DNA from 3 places in the Paenibacillus sp. 1SOY10 genome. Region 3 is predicted to be linked to each of the others. Evidence: riboswitches for the same ligand, from Rfam matches in the RefSeq annotation. Region 3 holds a riboswitch; each other region holds the start of a gene.
What was found. Region 3 has a riboswitch for glycine ahead of sdaAB (L-serine ammonia-lyase, iron-sulfur-dependent subunit beta). Riboswitches for the same ligand answer to the same signal wherever they lie in the genome.
Positions count from the first base shown of each region.

Region 1: another riboswitch for glycine. It lies ahead of AC1VOR_RS18990 (amino acid permease); the one in region 3 lies ahead of sdaAB (L-serine ammonia-lyase, iron-sulfur-dependent subunit beta).
Region 2: another riboswitch for glycine. It lies ahead of gcvT (glycine cleavage system aminomethyltransferase GcvT); the one in region 3 lies ahead of sdaAB (L-serine ammonia-lyase, iron-sulfur-dependent subunit beta).

Region 1 covers NZ_JBXENK010000010.1:7,287-13,279, reverse strand. The annotation lists gene AC1VOR_RS19005 (family 16 glycosylhydrolase) at 1-1,508, opposite strand, end outside; gene AC1VOR_RS19000 (DMT family transporter) at 1,603-2,481, opposite strand; gene AC1VOR_RS18995 (LysR family transcriptional regulator) at 2,657-3,544, shown strand; glycine riboswitch at 3,662-3,741, shown strand; gene AC1VOR_RS18990 (amino acid permease) at 3,874-5,208, shown strand; gene AC1VOR_RS18985 (3-ketoacyl-ACP reductase) at 5,278-5,993, shown strand, end outside.
Region 2 covers NZ_JBXENK010000002.1:852,641-858,633, reverse strand. The annotation lists gene AC1VOR_RS09895 (glutamate-5-semialdehyde dehydrogenase) at 1-576, shown strand, start outside; gene proC (pyrroline-5-carboxylate reductase) at 628-1,488, shown strand; gene AC1VOR_RS09885 (class II aldolase/adducin family protein) at 1,525-2,178, shown strand; gene gcvH (glycine cleavage system protein GcvH) at 2,271-2,666, opposite strand; gene AC1VOR_RS09875 (hypothetical protein) at 2,871-3,086, opposite strand; glycine riboswitch at 3,428-3,532, shown strand; glycine riboswitch at 3,536-3,656, shown strand; gene gcvT (glycine cleavage system aminomethyltransferase GcvT) at 3,765-4,892, shown strand; gene gcvPA (aminomethyl-transferring glycine dehydrogenase subunit GcvPA) at 4,918-5,993, shown strand, end outside.
Region 3 covers NZ_JBXENK010000006.1:90,636-96,628, reverse strand. The annotation lists gene AC1VOR_RS15635 (S8 family serine peptidase) at 1-2,083, opposite strand, end outside; glycine riboswitch at 2,526-2,636, shown strand; gene sdaAB (L-serine ammonia-lyase, iron-sulfur-dependent subunit beta) at 2,817-3,485, shown strand; gene sdaAA (L-serine ammonia-lyase, iron-sulfur-dependent, subunit alpha) at 3,502-4,383, shown strand; gene AC1VOR_RS15620 (response regulator transcription factor) at 4,567-5,256, shown strand; gene AC1VOR_RS15615 (sensor histidine kinase) at 5,253-5,993, shown strand, end outside.

The DNA.
Region 1 (5,993 bases), on a different contig from region 3:
TATTGAGCGTAACGATTTGGATCTTGCGGGAATGATTTAGGATCGTTGATGGCCCGCAGATTCAAGTTGCCATCCTGCAAGAATACATTCTGCGAACTGTTTGTATAATGCTGCAACTCGTTGTTACCCCAGCCCCAAGTGCCTGGGTCGTCATTCAGATAGTAGCCTTGCTCGTAGTTCCATTTGTTCGTATCCAGGGTGGATTGATTGAATTCATCCTGGAAGATTAGGCTGTAGCCTTCAATATTCGGATTGCCTGGTGTACCAACCGGAATATCTACCTGGTCCTCAATATCCGGGCGTGGTGCGTTTGGATTACCAATAAAAGTATATTGAACATAATTGCTACCCACATCCCCGCCAGCTTGTCCATTTAGCGGATAGCCAACACGGAATTGCATATCTTCTTGAATCGGTTGGAACCACAGTCCGTAAATGTAATCGGCCCAATAGCCCCATTGGTTGGCAGGGGACATATTATTGTAGCCATTGGCTTGATACGAGAACCCACTCAAGGCCGAGTTGTCCATATTAACCCATTGACCATTTACATTGATCTGATAGACAAATTTGTCTAACTCTGACGCGATTGCTGCGCCTCCATCAATTTTTGGCAGAGGAATCCCAATAGCCCCGTTGGTATCCGCCGTGAAGGAGGTACCTTCATAAGGAGTTAGAATGTATGAATTCCGCACAGGTTGATTGAAGGTAATCGTATAGATCAGACTTGTCGCCGAGCTCTTCGATTCCAGCTTCACGTTGATGGATTCCGTTACCGTGAACCAGTATCCGCCACCACCATCGGTAAATTGTCCGAAGTTATGGTCGTAAATCCATCCGCTTGCTGCATTGTTGTCGATATCGATCCATGTGCTGCTAGTTACCGGCTTAACGAACAACTTGAGATCGTCCGCCACCGCTTCATACGTAACAGCAGGATCATTGTTAAAGGTAGGATAAGTGAAGCCTGAGCCACCCGTGAAGCTGGCCGTCAAATCAGGACCTTGGGTTGGCGTCATCGCTGTAATCGTTGTTTTGTTAATGTTCTGGAATTGCAGCGTATAGTCCAGAGTCACTCCGTTAGCCTTGGAATACAGTTGCACTTCTGTCGTTGCCGAGAGAATGAACCAGTATCCGGTAAAGCCTCCATCGTTCCAGTGCCCCCAGTTCTGGTTATATACGAAGGTGCTGACGCTGTCGATATCCACCCAACTGCCATTCACCTTCACCTTAACACCCAAATCATCTACGACATCGCTCCATGTGGCGGAGCCTCCGTTGAAAATTGGCATTACAAAGCCGTAACTGGCTTGTCCAACTCCAGACTTAGAAATCACCGGACCGTCATTAGCCGAGAAATAACCCATTGAGGTAATGGTGCTTTCTGCGGCTGACGCCGAAGTCCCCATGAAGGGCGATAAACTGACGCCGGCAATCATGACTACAGCCAGCAGCATACTCCAAACTCTTCGATTGAACCTGTTGTTCACCTGGCGAAGTTGCTTCATCCTTGATCCTCCTTTGATAGATGTAACCTGAGTAATCGCTTACATTTATATTCTATCAAATGAAATAATTGGATGAAAGGGATAAATATATATTTTACAAAAGATCTTGCTGGTTTAACGCTTTCTTTATACCAATCTGCTTCATATTTACAATCCAGATGCCAGCCAGAACCAGTAGAATTCCTACTAATGTGACAAAATGGAGACTTTCATTCAGGAATACATATCCGGAGAGGATGCCTACGACCGGAACAAGCAGTAACGATACCGATGCCTTGCTGGCTTCGGTGCGGCTCAGAATTAGGTTCCACATCACAAAGGCCAAGGCGGAGGCAATAATACCAGAGAACAGAATATAAATGATCGGCATCAAGCCCCATTGTACGCTTCCTCTCTCAAAAGAAAGCGAAAATGCCCATAACCCTGCGGCTCCAATAGCCATTTGCCAGGTGGTGTATTGAAGAGGGTCAGCGTGCTTTAATTTTATTTTGAATAGTAGATTAGCGGCTGCCCATGAAATGGCTGAACTGAGTGCTAGTAATACCGCCCATAAGGAGCCTCCCGCTTGAATATTCATAGCTATGAATAACCCGGCCAATCCTACGGCAATTCCCGTCGTCTTCTGAATCGTCAGGCGTTCTCCTGGAATCCAGCGATGTGCCATAATCGACAGAAACAGTGGCATGCTGTAGGTCAAGACGGAGGTCAAGCCCGCACTAACATAGTTGAGCGAGATTTGAATCGCAATATTGAAGAACGTCGTCTGTAGCAGTCCGCAGATGATGTACCATTTCATATCTGAACGCCCAGGCTTCGGGGTTTTTCGAATCAAGCTCACGGCAAATAGCACGATGGCTCCGGTCAAGAATCGCAGTGCCGCGAACATCACCGGCGGGAAAGCCCCATTCCCTAATTTCATGATGACAAAATTAAATCCCCAGACAAGGCATAATAAAGCCATAGCCATTCTCATATTAAATATTCCTTTCTTGGATGCCCCGTGTTTTTCTGTTTTGCTTAGTACGCTATCGATACTTTACAACGGAATGTTATTGTCGTCTAATATATAAGTGTCGTATCATTAGGTCGAATTTCGACTTATTAAAGTTTTTTTAATGTTATCTTTTGAACCGGAAGGAGACCGCCTTGTGGAATTGCGCCAGATTGAATATTTCATTGCCGTGGCGGAGGAACTGCATTTTGGCCGTGCAGCCAAGCGCCTGCAGATGACCCAGCCGCCCTTGAGCCAACAGATTATACAGCTAGAGAAAGAACTTGGAGTGCTGTTATTGGAGCGCTCGAAGCGGCATGTGGAGCTAACGGTTGCAGGGAAGGTCTTCTTGCAGGAGGCCCGTCACGCGCTTGTCCAGCTTGAACAAGCCAAAGCGGCGGCACAAAGAGCGCATATGGGAATGGAAGGCAGACTGGTGCTGGGGTTTGTCGGATCAGCATCGTACGATATTCTTCCTGTCGTTGTGCGGGCTTTCCAGGAGCAGTGTCCGCATGTCGATCTGGTTCTTCATGAAATGCCTACGCCTGTGCAAATCGAAGCTTTTCGTCGGAAAGATATCGATATCGGCTTTGTCAGGACGCCAGTTGATGATCCTCTGCTATCGTTCTTGTCTGTCCATCAAGAGTGGTGTGTCGCGGTTGTACCCAAATTGCATCCCTTGGCGCAGCATAGTTCCGTGTCGCTGGAAGACTTAAAAGCCGAACAATTCATTTTGCTAGAGAGAGGAATTTGGCCAAGCTGGCATGACGATATTGTGGCAAAATGCCATCAGGCCGACTTCAGCCCGATCATTCGTCAGAGCGTGAAGGAAATACAAACCGCGATCAGCCTTGTGGCGGCGGGGCTAGGCGTAAGCATTGTACCTAGTTCCACCTCCAATTTGCATGCCCGGGACGTTGCCTATCTGGACATTGCTGGAGATGCCCCTCGTATAGATATGAGCATTGCGTGGAGAACCGACGACACGTCTTCCCTCGTTCAGCAGTTTATACAGGTCGTAGCTGAGCTGGATTCAGATCAGTGAAATCTATGTTATTGACAGAATTGCCGCCCGGGACTAGTATTGAAATACTTAACAGGTATTGGTAGATAAAAATTGAATAATTCGTAAGCTATGATCGCTATGGATCACACTATAGCAGGAGCAGCTTCTGGAGAGACTGCGGGGAACCGCAGCGCCGAAGGGTTCATAATCTCAGGCAAAAGGACAGAAGGGTACTAAATAAACGACGTACTATGTGTTTTATTTCACATATCAGCCTTTATTTATTATTCTTATGAACTTGAGATTGGAGTCCCTCCAATCTCTTTTTTTATGGACATTTTATTATTGATCTCAAGGGGGAGTCAACTGTGGCACAACAAGAATTGCAGAGAAATCTAGAGAATCGGCATGTTCAGCTCATCGCGATCGGTGGCACGATCGGGACGGGATTGTTTCTGGGGTCAGGCAAGGCCATACAATTAGCAGGACCGTCTATTATTTTTGCTTATCTAATCGTGGGGATTGCCATCTTCTTCGTCATGCGAGCGTTAGGAGAGCTCTTGCTGTCCAAGGCGGGTTACCAGTCCTTCACGGACATTGCCCAGGATTATCTTGGGCCGCGCGCCGCGTTTATCACTGGCTGGACGTATTGGTTCTGCTGGATCATGACCGCAATGGCCGATGTCATTGCCGTAGGAGTTTACGTCAAATATTGGTTTGATATTCCGCAGTGGATTCCGGCCCTCATCTGTCTGCTTGTTTTACTCGTTCTGAATTTGTTAACGGTGAAGAACTTCGGTGAACTGGAGTTTTGGTTCGCCTTAATCAAGGTGGTCACCATCTTGGCCTTGATTGCCATCGGGGCTGTGTTGATCATCATCGGCTTCAAGACGGACACAGGCACGGTCAGCCTCACGAATATATGGGGCCACGGCGGCGTATTTCCTAACGGGATTACTGGATTTCTGATGTCTTTCCAAATGGTGGTATTCGCTTATGTCGGTGTGGAGCTCGTAGGGGTATCTGCTGCTGAAACCTCTAATCCCGAGAAGAATATTCCGTCGGCTATCAATAAAATTCCTTTAAGAATTTTGTTCTTCTACGTGGGTGCGCTCATCGCCTTGCTGGCGATTAATCCCTGGACACAGCTTAGCGCTTCGGAAAGCCCGTTCGTTAAAACCTTCACCCTGGTTGGCATTCCGCTGGCCGCTGGTGTAATCAACTTTGTTGTATTGACCTCGGCGGCCTCGGCCTGTAACAGCGGGATGTTCTCGACCAGCCGCATTCTGTATAACCTGGGCCGGAATCAACAGGCCCCCGCCAAGCTGGCGAAGCTGAACCGTAACCATGTGCCCAGCAACGCACTGTTTATCTCTACACTGGTCTTGTCCGTGGGCGCTCTGCTTAGCAAGCTGATTCCCGAGCAGGCCTTCGGCATCGTTACGACGATTAGTGCGATCTGCTTCATCTGGGTTTGGGGTGTGATTCTTATTTGTCATATCAAGTATAAGAAAACCAAGCCGGAGCTTCATGCCAAATCGCAGTTTAAAGCGCCATTCACGCCAGCCATCAACTATGCTGTTCTCGCGTTGTTTGCGGTCATTCTCATCATTATGTTATTTGCCGAGGCTACTCGCCCCGCTCTTCTGCTCACGCCGCTCTGGTTCGTGCTGCTCTATCTGCTAAGTCTGCGCCGGATTTAGTCCTGCTGACTCCGCTGTAGTATAATGGGGACTGTAAACCATGCATAGTATAGAGAGGAGCCAGTGGAGATGGCACAAACGTTAACAGACAAAGTGGCAATCATAACCGGTGGAGCCCGCGGAATCGGCAAGGCGACGGCGATCGCATTGGCGAAGGAAGGCGTACACGTCGGCCTGATCTCAAGAACCGAAGCATCGTTGAAGGAAGTTGCGGTGGAAATCGAGGGCTTGGGCGTAAAGGTTGCTTATGCTGCGGTAGACGTGGCTGTCAAGGAACAGGTAGATACGGCGATTGAAGCCTTGAAGGAGAAGCTGGGACCTGCGGATATCTTGATTAACAACGCAGGGATTGCTACCTTCGGCACACTGCTGGAGATGGACCCGGAAGTATGGAAAGGCATGATCGATACAAATCTGATGGGTACATACTATGTCACTCGGGCCGTTCTGCCTCAACTAATCGCCAAGAATGGTGGCGATATCATCAACATCTCTTCCACCAACGGACTGAATGGGGCAGCTACTGCCAGTGCTTATAGTGCGTCCAAATTTGCCGTTATGGGATTTACTGAATCTTTGGCGCAGGAAGTGCGTCGCAACAATATTCGCGTGTCGGCGTTAACGCCAAGTACGGTGGCGACCGATCTGGCTTTGGACCTCAACCTTATCAAAGAGAACAGCGACTCCAAATTCATCCAACCGGAGGACTTGGCCGAGTTTATTGTCGATCAGCTTAAGCTCCATCCGCGCGTGTATGTGAAGTCGGCCTCTTTTATCGCGACCAA
Region 2 (5,993 bases), on a different contig from region 3:
GGCATTTGCCACACATATCTTGATGCCACCGCCCAAGTGGACATGGCCACGGCTATCGCCCTGAATGCCAAGGTACAGCGGCCCTCCGTCTGCAATGCGATGGAGACTTTGCTTGTCCATGAAGCCTTTGCCAAGCAGCATTTAGCGGATTTGGCGGAACGCTTCAAGGAGGCCGCCGTTGAACTCAGAGGGTGTGAAGAGACCCTACGTCTGGTTCCTTGGGCTGTTCCCGCTACAGAGCAGGATTATGCGACAGAATATAATGACTATATCCTGAACGTCAAGATTGTTGGCAACCTGGAAGAGGCGCTGGAGCATATCTCAAGGTATGGCACCAAGCACTCGGAATGCATCGTGACAGAGGATCATGCTCTAGCCGAGCGATTCCAGCAGGAGATCGATGCTGCAGCCGTATACCATAATGCCTCCACTCGCTTTACCGATGGCTTTGAATTTGGCTTTGGGGCCGAAATCGGCATCAGCACGCAAAAGCTTCATGCCCGGGGTCCTATGGGGTTAAACGCTTTGACTTCAAGCAAGTACATCATTCAGGGGAACGGCCAGATCCGGCAATAATGCCCGGACCGCCCCTCTGTTCATATCTTACACCCGGGAGGTTATCCATCGATGAATTCCAATGAACCTCTAGCTTCTGCTTCAATCTGCTTCTATGGAGCGGGCTCCATGGCCGAGGCTATAGTACGCGGGCTCCTGCATAAGCAAGTGGCCCAAGCTGACCGTATTATCATGCTGAACCGTTCCAATCAAGAACGGCTAGCTTTCTTATCCGAGCAATACGGCGTTGTAACCCCGCAAGATGAAGAAAGCAAGCAGCAACAATTACGACAAGCCTCCATTATCGTGCTGGCCATGAAGCCGAAGGATGCAGGCGAGGCGTTAAGCGCTCTTGGACCGCTACTCCACCAGGACCAACTGGTCGTCTCCTTGATTGCCGGCTTGTCCATCTCCACGATGCAAGCTTTGCTGGGCAGCAAGGTGGCCATTGCTCGCACCATGCCCAATACGTCCAGTTCTATTGGTTATGGGGCAACAGGAATCTCCTTCTCGCCAGAAGCAACAGCCGTACACCGGGCCCAAACGCTTTCCATGTTTGAAGCCGTAGGCATCGTCAGCGTCATTCCCGAGCAGCAAATGGAAATTTTGACTGGCGTATCCGGTAGTGGACCAGCATATGTTTATTATATGATGGAAGCCATGATTGCCGCCGGGGTGGAAGGTGGCCTCTCGCCGGAACAAGCCCGCGAATTGACCGTGCAGACCGTGCTTGGCGCTGCATTGATGATGCAGGAGACCGGCGAAGAGCCCACGAAGCTTCGTGCGGATATCACTTCTCCGAATGGCTCCACACAAGCTGCTATCGGCGTACTTACCTCAGGCGGCTTCCAGACGAGTGTCAAAGCAGCCGTACACCGGGCTGCCGAGCGTTCCCTGGAAATGGGAGAAGCCGTGAAGCAGGCATTGCTATAAGCTGCCTATCACAGCAATGAGGGGAGGAGGGGACGGATGGAGTTCGAAGCCATAATGCTGGAAGAGAAGCTACAGGCTCTAAGAAATCTGGAGGACGCCAGGGAGCAATTAATGGCTTGCGGTCAGCTTCCGGCGGCTAGCGGAAGCCTGTCTGTTCGGGTTGGAGATTACAAGCCGGACGAGTTCTATTTCGCGGTTACGGCCCAGCAAGATATCCGGGAAGAAGCCAGTTGGCCCTCCCGGGGACAATTTCTATTTGCCGATTCCACCGGCTCTCCCTGCCAATCAACCCGTCTGCTTCCCAGCGATGATATATCACTTCATGCGAAGCTGTACCGCATGACGGGCTGTCAAGCAATTATCCATGCCCATAGCGTGTTCAGCAGCGTCATGAGTAATTATTACGGGGATAATGGCTACCTCCATGCTCAGGGCTTCGAGTTGATTCAGCAGCTTGGGATATGGGAGGAAGCGGCTGAAATCCGCATACCAATCTTGTCCAACCATAGCTCCCTTCCTGCTACAAAACAGCTCCCGCAAGTGGTAGATACCCGTATTCAGGTCTTGTTGTTGCGAGGTGGCGGTATATATGTTTGGGGAGATACCATTCAACAAGCCAAATTGCGGCTTGAAGCCATGGAATTTATTTGTGAGGTACTGTATCGCTCCCTGCTGCTACCTGCCAAATAAAGTGCAAGCCAAACAAGAGGTTCGTCTCAGGGTGCTGATTACCCGAGAAGCGAACCTCTTGTTGGTTGTATGGGCAAATCGGACCTAATTGATTATCTGTCCACAAATGCCGCATACGCTTTGGCATCCATCAATCTGGACAAGGCGATGTTCGGGTCCTCCTTCAGCCGGATATGCACCATCCATCCCCCATCATAAGGCTCCTCATTGACAAGCTCCGGTGCACTTTCCAGCTCCCCATTGATTTCAAGGACTGTTCCGCTAACCGGGGTGAACAAATCAGCCACCGTCTTGACAGATTCAATCGTTCCAATAACATCATCGGCCTCGATTTCTTGTCCCAGGTCCGGTAGTTCCACAAACACAATATCGCCCAGGCGATGCTGAGCCACATCCGAAATTCCGATCTTTACGGTGCCATCCCCTAGGTCCAACACCCATTCATGTTCGTCACTGTACGCTACCTGTTCCCTGATCTCATTAGCCAAGCAATTTCCTCCTCTACCGACTGGTCTCCTCCACCCTATGCCTATTTTACGTTCAGATTATGACAAACCCGGGCTTCGTGTCAAGAATATTAACACAATTTTAAGAGGTTGGCGTCCATATAAGATCAAATTAGGGATAACAAACTATTTTTCGTAAATTTACGACATATTTCTTAACATCCAATTCTATTTTTCGACAATTCTTTATTGTCGCTTTTCTTTTTCACTGCGCTCCCGGTTCCTTAGCGTAAGCAATACCTCATACGCCTCCTCCGGGCTTTGCATGGCCTTCTCCGCCTCTTGCGGCGTTACTTCAATAGTGCGATAACGAACGAACAAGCCTCCATCATCGTAACTAAGCAAGTAACGTCCGTTTTTCTTGGTAATGAGAATGCCGTATTTGGAAAATAACACACTCATATAAACTCCCCCATCCGTTTCTCGCGATGCGCTTTTATTTTTTGCAACAGCATGGCGGTCTGCGTATTAAATGATTGGGCTGGAATCTCCCAAATAGAATATACCCTTTTGCTTCACCTTCTGAATCGGCTTTTCCCAAAGCTCAATAGCTTCATAACAGATAACTCTCTATTTGCCTATGAAGCAACCCAACACTACGTTATTAAAATTGACACAATATAAGTTTCAAACTATGAAGAAAACGTTTCACTTGTAAATAAGAGATATTTTTTGATTTTTGTGATAAGTTTCTTGACATCAATAAGGAATTTAAGTATTAATGAGATGTATATACGTCGCGGTTGAAGGCAGAAGGAGAGATTACATGCAGCAGTGCATTGTAACGCCGAAGGAGCAAACCGTCATACGACGGTGAATCTCTCAGGCAAAAGGACTTCTGCCGGACGCATCTCTGGAGAGAATTCGCACAGGACGTTGGTTAAGAGCGAATCACCCAAGGGGTAACCTGTAAGCAGACCCGTTTTTTACGTGAGTCTGGAGCAGGGTAACTCTCAGGTACAAGGGACAGAGCCGAGAAAGACCGTCATGCTTCAGGCATGCGGAATTTCTTTGCCTGTCCTTTTTGCGTTGCAAGGTAATGACCGAAAATACGGCCTGCTGGCCCATGAGGTGATGAAAATGACTGAAGCCCAATTGCTGCGAACCCCGTTGTTTCCCCGCTATGCCCGTTACGAGGGGGTCAGATGCATCGATTTTGGCGGCTGGGAGCTTCCGGTGCAATTTAGCGGTATTCAAAAAGAACATGAAGCCGTGCGTGAGCGCGCAGGCCTGTTCGATGTTTCGCATATGGGGGAATTTTACGTCGAGGGTCCTGAAGCTGAAGGCTTCTTGCAGCAGTTGACGACCAACGATGTAAGCTTGCTTAAGCCGGGCAAAGCGCAATATACCTTCCTTTGTTACCCGAACGGTGGTGTGGTGGATGATTTGTTGATTTATAAGCTGGAGCAGGACCGGTACATGCTGGTCGTTAACGCCTCCAACATCGATAAGGACTGGGAATGGCTGGTGCAGCATGTTCCCCATGAAGGGGTGGCTCTCCATAACGCATCGGCCGACACCGCCTTGCTGGCCTTGCAGGGCCCCCTGGCGAAGTCCATACTGACTCCCCTATGCGAGGAAGTACAGCCTGGTTCCTTGCGGCCCTTCACCTTTGTCTCTGATGCTCTCGTGGATGGCATCCCCGCCCTATTATCGCGTACCGGATATACCGGCGAAGATGGCTTCGAGCTATATGTAGCTGCGGAGGATGCCCCGGCCCTCTGGGATGCGCTGATGAAAGCGGGCGAACCTGCAGGGCTGCTTCCCGCGGGGCTTGGTGCAAGAGACACGCTTCGCTTTGAGGCGGGCTTACCGCTTTACGGCCAGGAGCTGAGCGCAAGTATCTCTCCGCTCGAAGCCGGGCTGGTTCGCTTTATTAAGTGGAATTGTGGAGACTTTATCGGCCGCGAAGCCTTGATCAGACAACGGGAGGAAGGAGTTCCCCGAAGTTTGGTTGGCTTAGAGATGATAGAGCGCGGAATTCCAAGAGCCCATTACCCGGTTCATGCTGCCGGAACAGAAGCCGCGATTGGAGAAGTCACGACGGGGACACAATCTCCTACCTTAAGAGCCAACCTTGGCTTGGCCCTGATCCACCACTCTTACGCCGATATCGGTCAACTTGTTGAAGTAGAGATACGTGGACGACGGCTGCAAGCCAAAATTATCCCCCTGCCCTTTTATCAAAGAAACCGTGTTACTAAATAGTGCTGAAAGGAGTTGCTTTGAACTTATGCCTAAACATCGTTATCTGCCATTAACCGAGCAGGATCGCAGCGAGATGCTCCGCACCATCGGAATTGATTCCGTACAGACCTTATTCGCAGATATTCCGGAGTCAATCCGCTTTCAGGGAGAACTCCCCATATCCTCCCGTTTGGATGAGTATTCGCTGACCCGGCATATGGCTGCCCTGGCGGACCGCAATGCTGATAGTGACCGTTACGCCAGCTTTCTGGGTGCGGGAATTTACGACCACCATATCCCTTCTGTTATTCAGCATGTGGTCTCCCGTTCCGAATTCTATACCGCCTATACTCCCTATCAGCCGGAGATCAGTCAGGGCGAATTGCAGGCCATCTTTGAATTTCAATCGTATATCTGTGAGCTCACCGGACTCAAAGTCGCCAACGCCAGTATGTACGACGGGGCGACAGCACTGGCCGAGGCCGGATCGCTAGCCGCTACAGCTACCAAACGCAAGCAGTTAATTGTAGCCCGCACTGTGCATCCTGAAGCTCGCGAGGTGCTAGCAACCTACGCCCGTGGCCTCGGCCTGGACATTGTTGAGATCGGCTGGCGTAACGGAGTAATCGATCAAGAGGCCCTGGCTTCCGCCATCTCTGGCGATACCGCCGCGGTACTGGTACAGCACCCGAATTTCTTTGGCGCTCTGGAGGATATCCAGACGATCGGTCAATGGGTCCATGAGCATGGTGGCCTGCTGGTCGTCAGTAGCAATCCGCTCTCCCTTGGTCTGCTGGAAGCTCCCGGCAAACTAGGCGCCGATATCGTTGTAGGCGATGCACAGCCCTTGGGTATTGCTCCCTCCTTTGGCGGCCCAACCTGTGGATTCTTTGCCGTAGCGGAGCCGTATATGCGCCGCATCCCTGGACGAATCGTCGGCCAGACGACCGACCGGAATGGCAAGCGTGGCTTTGTACTGACACTACAAGCCCGCGAGCAACATATCCGCCGCGAGAAGGCTACCTCCAATATTTGCTCAAATCAGGCTCTGCTTGCATTGGCAGCCTCGGTATATTTGTCAGTCATGGGCAAGCAAGGTATGCATGATGTGGCGGAACTGAA
Region 3 (5,993 bases):
TGCCGCTCAGGTTAGTGGCATATACCTTCTCACCGGAGTAGGCGCTTCCCGGACCGCTGACTGGCGGACCCCAAGCCCAGGTGTTTCCGGTGCCACCACTAGTGAAGCCCAGCACATCCGCTTCAAAGTCCTGGACATACCCTGGAGTGATACCCGCAGATACGGTGACGGTGTAAGCTTCACTGTCAAAGCCATTGTTCCCGTAGTCGTTCACGCGGATGTAATATTCCAGACCCCTGCTGCCCAGCAGAAAGGATGGCACGGTGGCTTCATATTGTCCATCCTTCTCGTTGCCCGAGACCCGAACGGCCGGAATATATAAATAATGGCTGGTCCCTGCCTCTCTGGCGTAGAATTCCACCGATGTCACGGCAACGTTATCGCTGACCCGTGCTGACAACGGTACATCGAAGCCTTCGTAGACCAGTGTCGGCGGAGTATGCTCCAGCACAGGCTCCTCCAGATCATCGCCACCGACAACTACGCGGCCTGATACGGTTCCGACGCCTTGCAGCACGGAGCCAACCGCATCGAGAGCATTAACGATGCCGTGTCCGTAGCCGTTGTTCGGAATTTGCGTGTATTGGCTGTCCGTACGTGGCACTGCCGTACTGGTGATGATGTCTTCCAACTGATCTACGGTCAGGGAATGGTTGGCTTGCAGCAATAAGGCAGCAATGGCGGTGGTATGCGGTCCCGCCATGGAAGTGCCGTTCCAGCCGCCTTCGTAACCCCCACCAGGAATCGAGGAACGGATGTTAACACCGGGAGCAGCTACCTCCGGCTTTACTTCTCCGTAAGGGGAAGGCCCCAGCAAGGAGAAGCTGGCCAAGTTGCTATTAATGTCCGTAGCCCCTGTAGCGAAAGCTTCAGGATAGTTGGCGGGGTTGGCTACCGAGCCAGGTCCCCCGGGATTGTTGAGGTTAACATTGCCCGCCGAGAATTCGGGGAAGATTTGCGCATCCCGCCATGCCTGGACAATAGGACGATACCATTCGTCGACGCCTGGACCGCCGCCCCAGGAGTTGTTGACTACGTCGGGAGCTAACTCGGGATGCAGATTGCCTTCGGCATCGACCGGAGCCAGCAGCCATTGTCCACCATCAAGAATGATGGCATCCGTGGTGCTTGGGTTGAAGATACGCACGGCAATCCATTTTGCTCCGGGGGCAACCCCGATCTGATTGGAGCCATCGGCTTCTGCTCCGACCATGGTCCCCATCGTATGCGTGCCGTGTCCATCCGTATCCGCTGGCAAGGACGCGCCACTATGCGGATCGTACCAGTTCAGCTCGGGATCGACGATGTTGCCGGAAGCGTCGAAGCCACGCCATTTGCTTTGTAGCGCCGGATGGGTGTATTCGACCCCGGTATCCAGATTGGCTACGACAATGCCTGTTCCGTCGATGCCCATATCCCATACCTGAGGGGCTCCAACCTGATCGATATTCCATTCGATACTGGCCGGGCTCTGCACTGCCGGAGTGGCATTGGCCGCTTCCTTCACCTTGGAGGCGATAGCGTCCGGTGCAGATTTATCAATTTCTACCTTCTGCAGGTAGCGTTCTTCATTGGGTAAGATCTTCTCCACTTCCGGGAAAAGGGCGATTTGCTCCAGCACCTCCTTGGTGCTTGTCACGGCGATAGCATTTACGATAAAGTAGCTTTTGTACTCCTTCACCTCGCCAGCCTGCTCAGCTTTTTGCAGATAGCTCTCGATACCCTGCTGGGTACGGGAAGCGGTGGCCCGCAGTGCGCTGACAACGGAGCTTCTGGCGGACAGCTTGGCTGCCGAAGGCGTGGCCTTTTCCAACTGTGCCTTCTGCAACGCCTGCTTGGCGACGGTGGTCGTATCGGTTTGTTCCTTGAATTTTACGAGATAAGTCACATAATCATCTTGCTTGAACAGGGTTTGCAGCTTGTTATTGATTTTAGCTTCAGCAATTTCAGGAGCATTTGCCTTCAGATTGATTTGGCCCGCAGCGCCGGTGCTTTCGGCATAGGTCGAGGGAAGAAAGGTAAGCACAAGAAGGACCGACATACCGAGTGAGAAAGATTTGCGGAATTTTCTGAATTTAAACAACTTTTCCACTTCCTTTACTTGGTTTTGTGCTTGGACATGTTCTGACGGTCCATCAAGTTGCGGACTTGTTTGGACTTTACTTGGGTGTGGGCTAACGACGTGAGGGGCAGTGAAGCAGACAGTATGGTTTTCTTCTTTTCGATCACCTCCTTAAATATTAGAGTAGTGATTCGATTTTCCATAGTCTGGGTGTGAAGGAATTCTGACATGAAATAAGCTTGAAATTACCTTTTTTCGTAAAATGAGGTAGAAGTCGAGGTGTTAGAGCTAGTATATATCTGTAAAATCAAGGTTACAAGTAGTAATTTATGAAAAATATACATTTTTTCTCATATAAATAGGAATATTTTACTAGGTATTTGCAAATTTTCGTAAATGTGTGTTAGCTATCTTGACATTTGTTGTTTTACACTTTAGATTTGGTTATAACAGGATATTGCGGATGAGGATCTTGGGAGAGTCTGCCCGAATGTGTGGCAGCACCGAAGGAGCAAGGAGACGGCGATGCAACCCGTCACCCGAATCTCTCAGGTACAAGGACCAGGATCGGACGCCACTCTGGAGAGAGCGTTAAGCCACCCAAGAGGTACATGCCACTGCAACGAAGAGTTTCGTCAGGGGCGTTAAACTTTCAGGTAACGGGGACAGGGAGAAGGGCAGCAGCCTTTTTTTCCTGTCCTTTTTAATTTGGAGACGGCCCTTAGGCAGTCTTGACATTCGGGAGAGATCAACGATGCGCTTCAAAAATGTGTTCTCTATTATTGGACCTGCGATGATCGGGCCATCCAGCTCGCATACGGCGGGCGCGGTGCGAATCGGAAGGTTTGCGCGGCAGGTATTCGGCGCCCAGCCGGATACAGCAGATATTTGCTTCTACGGCTCCTTTGCGGAGACTTATAAAGGGCATGGTACAGACCTGGCTGTAGTGGGAGGAATTCTTGATTATCGTACAGACGATGAAGGAATCCGCGAATCGCTACAGGCGGCAGAGGCTCAGGGAATTGAGATACGCTTCTCCACCGGGGTCTTATCTGAGGCCCACCCCAATACGGTCAAAATTACACTGTCGAACAAGGAAGGCCGGCAATCAGAGGTGATTGGTGCCTCCATCGGCGGAGGAACCATTGTGATTCGCAGCATTGATGGCTTTGAGGTCAAGAGCTCAGGCGAATTGCCCACTCTGATCGTGGCTCATGCCGACCGGCAAGGGGTGCTGGCGGGTATCACGGCTTTGTTCAGTCATGCTGATGTTAATATTGGCTACATCACGACCGATCGCAAGGGAAGAACGACCGAAGCATTAACGGTCGTCGAAGCCGACTCCGGTATACCCTCAGAACTTGTGAAGGATATCCAGCAACTTACGCATGTCAGCCGTGTATCCTATATACATCTGAACTAAAGAAAGGATGGGACCGATGCGGTTTCGGAACTTACGGGAGCTAGTAGATTTATGTGAAGAGGAATCCAAAACCATTTCAGCTATCATGATCGAGGATCAAGCGGCGGAAAGTGGCCAGACCGAAGCAGAAGTGCTTGCGGCAATGGGCGAGTATTATCAGATCATGAAGTCGGCTGTGCATAAGGGTTTAACGGAGGATATCACCTCGACAAGCGGACTCACCGGAGGGGATGCCAAGCGGGTCGATCAGTATCGCAAGGCCCAGCAGGCCTCCGTGGGAGACAGCGCCAGTCAGGCTATGGCCTACGCCTTGGCGGTGTCTGAGGTCAATGCTTCGATGGGCCGCATTGTAGCTACGCCAACAGCAGGCTCTTGCGGTATTATTCCAGGCGCCTTCGTGAGCGCGCAGGAGCGTTTTGGCTGGGAGGATGAGCATTTGGTCCGTGGCTTGTTTTGTGCAGGAGCCATCGGGTATGTGATCGCCAACAACTCCTTTATCTCTGGAGCCGAGGGGGGCTGTCAGGCCGAGGTTGGCTCAGCCATCGGGATGGCCGCGGGCGCGATGGTTGAACTGCGGGGAGGTACCCCGGAGCAAGCGGTGCATGCCGTGGGGCTTGCACTCAAAAATACGCTGGGGCTGATCTGTGATCCCGTGGGAGGTTTGGTGGAGATCCCCTGCATTGTGCGTAATGGCTTTGGTGCGGTGAACGCCTTGGCTGCCGCAGATATGGCCTTGGCCGGGGTACGCAGCGCCATTCCGTCCGATGAAGTCATCGACGTGATGCTGGAGGTTGGCTCGGCAATGCCAAGCCGGCACCGGGAGACCGCTCAGGGTGGGCTGGCACAGACACCAACCGGTCGTAAAATTATGAAGGAACTACGCAAATCCAAAAAATAAGGGGACAGTTTGAGACATTCTGGCTGCTCACCTGTTCAGGACCGCGACTTCACATGGAAGAGCGGTCCTTTTTGTGTAGGGCCTGCATCGGCGCAGCGACATATCTGTTATTCTTTTGCCATCATGATTGTGTATAATGTTTGCGAATTAGCAATCGCGATACATGGAAGGGATGAATTAGCCATGACGAACATTCTGATCGTGGAAGACGACATGAGCTTGAATAAGGGAATTGCACTTACGCTGGCCCGCGACGGGGTTGTTGCGGAGCAAGCTTTTAATTTGGCTCAGGCGAAGGATCGGCTTGCACAGGGGGGCATTGACTTGATCGTTCTTGACGTGCGTTTGCCCGACGGGAGCGGCTTTGATTTTTGCGCGGAGGTACGAGTGTCGTCTCAGGTGCCGATTATTTTTCTGACCGCGGGTGATCTGGAGGCTGATATTGTGACCGGCTTCGAGTTGGGCGGCGATGACTATGTCACTAAGCCATTCAGCTTAATGGTATTACGCTCACGGGTAATGGCGGTGCTGCGCCGCTCTGATCCGGGACGAGAGGATAAGCTGTTGATTGGGGAGTTGTCGCTCGATTTCGGGAGAATGGAGTTCCGTAAGGGCGGGACAAGCTTCTCGCTTAGTGTGACGGAACAGAAGCTACTGAAGGCGCTTATCCTTCATCGCGGGCAAATTTTGACGCGCGAGCATTTAATTGATGTCGTTTGGGGGCAGGAGTCCGCATTTGTGGATGAGAACGCACTAACGGTTACAGTCAAGCGACTGCGGGCCAAACTGGAAGAGGAGCCCACAGCGCCGAAATGGATTAAAACGGTCTACGGGCTGGGATATATTTGGGCGGAGGAAGGGGTAAGATCATGAAACGAATGGTCATCCAGTTGAGCTTTGGCCAACTCTATGTCTTGTTGTTTGCGCTACTAGTCGTATTGTCTGCCAGTTATGCGGGAGCAGGTGGCATGTTAGCAGGGACAGGGGATCAGTTCGCTCGATGGGCTGTCTCCTTTGGTGCGGCAGCGGTGTTGCTGTCTGCCTTGTTCGTATGGGCGATGAAGATGAAAATCTCCGCCATACTTGGTACGGTAGATGAGATGGTCGATGCAGCGATGAACGGACGGAAGCGGCAGACCGGTTATGACGAGACGAAGCTGTCATCACTCGAGCATAAGCTGTATCGGTACATGGAACTCATGCAGGATAGGGAACGGCAAGTTCAAGCTGAGCGGGGGCATATCCAAACGCTGATTTCCGATATTTCGCATCAGACGAAGACACCGCTGGCAGGTATCCGGCTTTACAGTGAGTTGATGGGAGAGCTTCCGCAGCTAGAGGAACAGGCACGGATGTATGCTGCTGAAATTCAAGCCGGGGCGGTCAAGCTGGACTGGCTGATTCGGTGCCTGTTCAAGATGTCCCGCCTGGAAACAGGGCTGATCACCATTCAGCCTCAAGCATCCTCACTTATGAACACGGTCAAGTCGGCTGTATCTTCAATTCAGGCTGCTGCTGCGCGGAAGGACATGGCTATTCAAATTTCCTGCCCTGATCATATCCGTGCCCTCCATGATCCGAAGTGGACCGGGGAAGCATTGTTTAATTTG